Regions from separate parts of the Antricoccus suffuscus genome, predicted to be linked through region 2. Evidence: riboswitches for the same ligand, from Rfam matches in the RefSeq annotation. Region 2 holds a riboswitch; the other holds the start of a gene.
What was found. A riboswitch is a leader RNA that binds a small molecule or an ion and turns the genes downstream of it on or off. The one in region 2 is predicted to bind ZMP and ZTP.

Region 1: it holds a riboswitch for ZMP and ZTP, as region 2 does, so the genes downstream of both, CLV47_RS04135 (bifunctional 5,10-methylenetetrahydrofolate dehydrogenase/5,10-methenyltetrahydrofolate cyclohydrolase) here and serA (phosphoglycerate dehydrogenase) in region 2, are expected to answer to the same signal.

Annotation. Positions count from the first base shown of each region.
Region 1 is NZ_PVUE01000002.1:274,680-278,057, forward strand. It holds gene CLV47_RS04125 (dihydrofolate reductase) at 1-13, opposite strand, end outside; gene CLV47_RS04130 (thymidylate synthase) at 14-820, opposite strand; gene CLV47_RS04135 (bifunctional 5,10-methylenetetrahydrofolate dehydrogenase/5,10-methenyltetrahydrofolate cyclohydrolase) at 836-1,684, opposite strand; ZMP/ZTP riboswitch at 1,709-1,789, opposite strand; gene CLV47_RS04140 (HNH endonuclease signature motif containing protein) at 1,905-3,378, opposite strand, start outside.
Region 2 is NZ_PVUE01000001.1:463,568-466,945, reverse strand. It holds gene serA (phosphoglycerate dehydrogenase) at 93-1,424, opposite strand; ZMP/ZTP riboswitch at 1,493-1,585, opposite strand; gene CLV47_RS02235 (SDR family oxidoreductase) at 1,691-2,380, shown strand; gene CLV47_RS02230 (GNAT family N-acetyltransferase) at 2,397-2,933, shown strand; gene CLV47_RS02225 (ABC transporter ATP-binding protein) at 3,003-3,378, opposite strand, start outside.

The DNA.
Region 1 (3,378 bases), on a different contig from region 2:
GGCCGACGACCATCTAGACCGCGACCGGCGCTTTGATCGCCGGATGGTGCTCGTAGCCGACGATCTCGATGTCGTCGTACTCGTAGTCGAACAGCGAGGCGGCCTTGCGCAGCTTGAGCGTCGGGTAGCGGTACGGCGCCCGCGAAAGCTGTTCGGTGACCTGCTCGACGTGGTTGTCGTAGATGTGGCAGTCACCGCCGGTCCACACGAAGTCGCCGACCTCAAGGTCGACCTGCTGCGCGATCATGTGCACCAGGAGCGCGTAGCTGGCGATGTTGAACGGCACGCCGAGGAACAGGTCGGCACTGCGTTGATAGAGCTGGCAGGAGAGTTTGCCATCTGCGACGTAGAACTGGAAGAACGCATGGCAGGGCGGCAGCGCCATCTGCGCGATCTCGCCGACGTTCCAGGCCGAGACGATCATTCGCCGCGAGTCGGGATTGGTGCGCAAAGTCTCCAGCAGGCCGGTGATCTGGTCGATGTGCCCGCCGTCCGGGGTGGGCCACGCACGCCACTGCACGCCGTACACCGGCCCGAGTTCGCCGTCCTCGGCCGCCCACTCGTCCCAGATCGTCACGCCCCGGTCCTGCAGCCAGCGCACGTTGCTGTCGCCGCGCAAGAACCACAGCAACTCCATCGCAATCGACTTGAAGTGCACCTTTTTGGTCGTGATCAGCGGAAAACCTTGCGACAGGTCGAATCGCATCTGGTGACCGAACACCGAACGCGTGCCGGTGCCGGTGCGATCGGACTTGGGCGTGCCGCCGTCGAGGACCAGCCGCAGCAGGTCTTCGTACGGCGTGGCGGGGGAGGTTGGCATGATGCCCAGCCTAATTCAGGATCTCGCGGCGCGTCGATAAGCCGCGTCCACGGTTTGCGCCAGTAGTACGCCGATCGTCATCGGCCCGACCCCGCCGGGCACCGGCGTGATGAGGCGAGCGGCCTCGGCCGCACCGGCGTACTCGACATCGCCCACGTTGCCAGGGTTGTAACCGGCATCGATGACGACGGCGCCCGGCTTGATCCACGCGCCCTTCACGAACTCCGGTTTGCCCACCGCTGCGACCACGACGTCGGCCCCGGCGACGATCTCGGGCAGATCGCGGGTCTTGGAGTGGCAGTAGGTGACCGTCGCGTCCCGTCCGAGCAACAGCATCCCCATCGGCTTGCCCAGAATCGGGCTGCGGCCGATCACGACCGCCCGCGCGCCGGTCAGGTCGACGTCGTACGCGTCGATCAGCCGCATGATGCCGCCCGGCGTACACGACTGAAAGCCCGTATCACCGAAGGCCATGCTCGCGAACGAGTGCATCGTGACACCGTCGACGTCCTTGTGTGGCGCGATGGCTTCGAACGCCGCGCGTTCGTCGATCTGTGCGGGCACCGGATGCTGCAACAGGATGCCGTCGATCGCAGGGCCGGCCGACAGCGCCTCGATGTGGTCGACCAGCTCTCGCGTCGTGGTCGTGTCTGGCAGCTCGTTGCGCACCGACTCGATCCCGGCCTTCGCGCTGCGGTTCATCTTCATCTTCACGTAGGTCCGCGACGCGGGGTCGTCGCCGACGAGAACCGTTGCCAGGCAGGGCTTACGGCCGGCGTCGGCGAGAAATTGCTGCGCCCGGGACGTCGTCTCGTCGAGCAGTTTCGCGGCCAGTGCGGTGCCGTCCATCAATGTCGCGCTCACGTCGTACCTCTCACTTGTGTCAGTGAGAAGCACCCAGGCGGTCGACGCTTCACGAAATTGCACTCCCCGGTAGTTCACCTACCCGCGCCAGTCGTGTCCGTAGATAGTACGTCGTCAATTGGTTCCGTCGACAGACTCGGGTGGGTAGCCGCCCGACCGGAAAGTTTGGTGCGCCAGCGTCCCGAAAGTTCCACTAAGTGGGGCCATTGGCCGGTGCTCGTTATTTCGCGCGTTTGCGGGGTGGTGCTTGTCGGTTGATGGGGTAGGTGGTGTATTTGCGGCCGGTGGGGCTGATCCAGTCGATACGCCCGTCGTGGCGGAGGGTCGGTGTCCATCCGGTCTGGTGTTTGATGCGGTGGTGGAATTCGCAGAGTGCGGCGAGGTTGGCATCGGCGGTGGGTCCGTGGGGGTATGCGGTGACGTGGTCGAGGTGGCAGTAGACCGCTTTACGGGTGCAGCCGGGGAAGCGGCAGACGCCGTCTCGCGCGATCACGCGGCGGCGCATTGCTGCTGGTGGCCGGTAGCGAGTGGTGCCGACGTCGTAGACGATCCCGCTGATCGGGTCGTTGACGATCCGTCGCCACCGTGCGTCTGTGGCGAGCGTGCGGGCGAGGTCGGGGTCGATGGGGCCGAGTCCGTTGATCACCGCATGCGCGCGGAGATCGGCGGTATCGGTGCCATCGGTGGTGGCGCCATGCCTGGTAGTGGTGGCGTCGGGTTGGTGGCTGCCGCAGGCCGGGCATGCCGGGCCGGCCTGCGTCGTGGCGCGGCCGGCGAGGTCGGCACCGGCCAGAATGCTCGCGGGGATGGTGACGTCGACGGTCACCCGTGGCGTGCGGGGCAGGGTGAAGTCGATGCACGCGGATAGTTGCCGGATCAGGTCCCACATTTCGGTGACTTGTTCGGTCTCGGCGGGGTCGGTGAGCGTGTACTGCCCGTCCGCGTCGAAGCAGGCCGTGCCCGGGTCGCCACAGTGGTCGCGGGTGAACGCGGCCGGCCCGAGCACGCAGGTCAGGAGCGCGTCGGCGCGGCGCTGCTGGTGACTACGGGTGTCCCCGGGTGCCGCGTCGCCGGCGAGGTCATCCAGGGCCGTGCTGAACGCTTGTGCTTGGGCGAGGGGTAGTTCACCGAGCAGGTGCGCGATGTCGCCGTCGGGGCTGATCGCGACGTACCGCTGCGACTGCCGCGCTTTACGGATCTTCTTGGCGATCGGTGTGCCGAGGACCGCGAGGAGGGCTGCGCGTATCCGGGTGCGCCATTGCGTGGTGTTCTCTCCTGCGGCGTGTGGCAGCACGATCGCGTCGAGTTCGGCGCATTGTTGATGGTGCAGTGCTTCGGTTTCGCGGATCAGGATGCGGAGTTTCTGTTCAGTCATCCCGCTCGCGGGGTGCAGTAGCGCGGTGACGGCGTCGGGGTGGTTGGTGTGCGCGGCGAGGGCGTGGTTGATCCGGTTGCTGGCGGTGCTGAGGCTGAGTGCGCAGGCGGGCGCGTATTCGGCGAGCAGGATCTGCCGCGCGGTGAGCCAGGTGTCTCCGCGCCAGTTCGGTCCGTGTGCGCGGACTGCGGCGGGGTCGGCGTCGGCTTCGAGGAACTGCGCGCAGTTACGGTGCGCGGTGATGATGGCGGTGATTTCGGCGTGGTGGTGACGTGCCGCGTCCGTCTCGAGTGTGCTCAGGGTGGCGATTGCGGTGGTG
Region 2 (3,378 bases):
GTCAACCCTCGCAAGACGGCACACACGAATAACGTCATACGCCCCGGTCGCTAGTAGCGACCAGGGCGTATGACCTTATGAAGAAAGAGGAGCTACGAAAGGACACGCAGCCGGATCGTCTGCGACATCGCGGCGAGCTCCTTGATGACGGCCGGCTCGATTTCGCAGCCGATATCGGTGATCACGTAACCGACGTCGCCGCGGGTGCCCAGGAACTGCCCCTCGATATTGGCGCCGTGATCGGCCAGCACCTGGTTGATCGCGGCCAGTACGCCGGGGGTGTTTTGGTGCGTGTGCACGATCCGCCGACTACCTTCGCGCTCGGGAAGGTCGAGCGTCGGCATGTTGACCGCGAGCGAGGTGCTGCCGTCTTCGACGAATGCCTTGAACTTGCCCGCCACGAAGTTGCCGATGTGGATCTGCGCCTCTTCGGTCGACCCGCCCACGTGCGGGGTCAGGATGACGTTGTCCAGGCCGCGCAGGTCGGAGACGAACTCGTCGCCACGGTTCTTCGGCTCCTCCGGAAACACGTCCACGGCCGCGCCGGCGATGTGCCCGCTAAGGACATGCTCGCGCAGGGCGTGATGGTCCACGACCATGCCGCGCGAGAGGTTGAGGAATAACGCACGGTCCTTCATCTTCGCGAACTCCGCCGCCCCGAACAGCCCGGCATTGCCTGGACGGCCGTCGACGTGCAGGGTGATCACGTCGTTTTCGGCCAGCAACTGATCGAGGGTGTCGACCTTCCTGGCGTTGCCGAGCGCGAGCTTGTCGGCGGTGTCGTAGAAGGACACCGCGAACCCGAGGGCTTCAGCGACCACGGACAGCTGCGACCCGATGTTGCCGTAGCCGACGATTCCCAGCTTGCGGCCGCGCACTTCGTGGCTGCCGGTCGCCGACTTGTCCCAGATACCGTCGTGCATGTTCTTGTTCTTGCGTGGGAGGCGGCGGGCCAGCGAGATGATCTCGCCAATCACAAGCTCGACTACCGAGCGGGTGTTGGAGTACGGCGCGTTGAAGACGGTCACGCCGCGGCTGGTCGCGGCGCCGAGGTCGATTTGATTGGTGCCGATGCAGAACGCGCCGATTGCGAGCAGGCTGTCGGCCGCGTCGAGCACCTTCTCGGTGATCTTCGTGTTGGAACGGATACCCAGAAGGTGGACACCTTTGACCCGCTCGATCAGCTCGGCCTCGGACAGCGAGCCCGAGGTGGTCTCGACCTGGAAGCCCGCGCCTTCGAGCACGGTGACTGCGTCGGGGTGGATGTTCTCCAGCAGCAGCACCCGAATCTCATCACTCGGGATGTGCGCGGCGTTCATCTGAAGTTCGTTAGGCACGGCCGATCCTTCTGCGCCGGCGCCGGCGCGGCGTACTTGGTCACGGATCTCGGGGGACAGTCGGTAAACGTGGGTTGTCGTCGTCACTCGCGCTCCTGCGGGTCTCGGGCAGTGTTTCGCAGCGGTGTCAATTCCGCAGCGTCATACAAAGGCAAACCCGAGGCCCAGGCGTACGGTCCCGAAGTCGAAAGTAATGCCGGCCGCTCCCTGGTGGTTGCCCACCCTAAACGCCAGTTACGGCCATCGACCGTGCCAAGTTTACGCCGTCAGGTCCCGGTTGATTAGCCCCCTCAACGCCATCTTCCTCACACGTATTCCAACAGAGTCGCGTTCGGGTTCCATAGAGTGGGTTCATGACTTCACTACCAACAGCCCTGATCACCGGCGCGTCACGGGGCATTGGCTTGGCCATCGCACGTGAACTGGAAGCCACTCACAACCTGCTCCTGGGTGGTCGCGACGAGCAACGGCTCAAAGAACTCGCGGCAACTTTTCGATCGGCAGAACCGTTCACGGCGGACATGTCGGACGACGAAGACGTCGAGCGCGCGGCGAAGCAGATCGCGGGCCTCGACGTACTAGTCCATTCCGCCGGCGTCGCGACCCGAGGACCCATCGACCAGATGAGCCGGCAGCAGTGGCGCGATGAGTTCGAGGTCAACCTGTTTGCCGTCGCCCAGCTGACAACGCTCTTGCTGCCACAGTTGAGGGCGACCAACGGGCAGGTCGTGCTCATCAACTCCGGGTTCGGCCTGATGACGCTGCCCGACAACAGCATCTACTGCGCGACGAAGTGGGCGCTGCGCGCATTCGGCGACGTGTTACGCGAGGAGGAACGGCCGAACGGCATAAGGGTCAGTTCGATACACCCGGGCAAAGTCGACACCGACATGCAGCACGACATCGTCGAATACAACGGCGGCGAATACCAGCCGGAGCTCTACCTCAAGCCCGAATCGATCGCTAAGGCGGTACGACTGGCCGTCGACGCCACCGAGGAGGCGACCGTCGACATGATCTCGGTCCGGCCCACCCGCAAGTAGCGCCTATTATCGCCAAGTGACTACGACCATCCGACTCGCAGAATCCGCCGACGCCGACGCACTGGGCGAGCTCGCGGCCGCTACGTTTCCACTCGCCTGCCCGCCCGGCGCCGCGCCGGATGCGATCGCCGAGTTCATCCAAGCGCACTTGACGCCCGCGCGATTCACCGACTATTTGGCCGACCCAGACCGGATCGTCGTACTGGCCGAACGCGACGGACTCGCCGCCGGTTACACGATGCTCGTCGGGGGCGACCCAACCGACGAAGACGTCGCGGGCGCGATCACGATCCGGCCCACCATCGAGCTAAGCAAGGTCTACACCCTGCAAGACTCGCACGGCAGCGGACTGGCCGGGCCGCTCCTCGACGAGACGATGCGGCAGGCGGTCGCTGCCGGCGCCCGCGGCATCTGGCTCGGGGTCAACCAGGAAAACGGCCGCGCACTTCGCTTCTATCAGAAACAGGGGTTCGCGATCGTCGGGCCGAAGACGTTCTACGTCGGCCCTGAACTGCACCACGACTACGTGATGGAGCGCGCGCTCGAAACGTAGAGAGGCGACCGGCCCTTCACACCGACATCGCTGCGGCCACGCTCGTGACCGGCGGAATCGCGGCACGCGTCAAGGCCCGCCGCCGGGTTGCTCTTGGACGGCGTTAGGCACACTCCCATCGGCGCCGACACCCAGAAAGGCCTCGACGACCTCGGGCCTGGTCAACACGTCGGCGGTCGGACCCGAGGTCAGCTGCTCGCCGAGGTTGAGCACCGTAACTCGATCGCAGACGGCTCGCACTAGCGGCAGGTTGTGCTCGACCAGCAGCAGCGTCGTACCGCGTCTCGCCAACTCCAGGATGTGGCCGCGCAATCGGGCGATCTCGGCCTCGCTCATTCCCGAAGATGGTTCGTCGAGCAGCAGCACCTTCGGATCGGCCATCAGCGCTCGCGCGATGTCGACCATCTTCAACACGCCTTGCGACAGATCACGGATCGGCACCGCG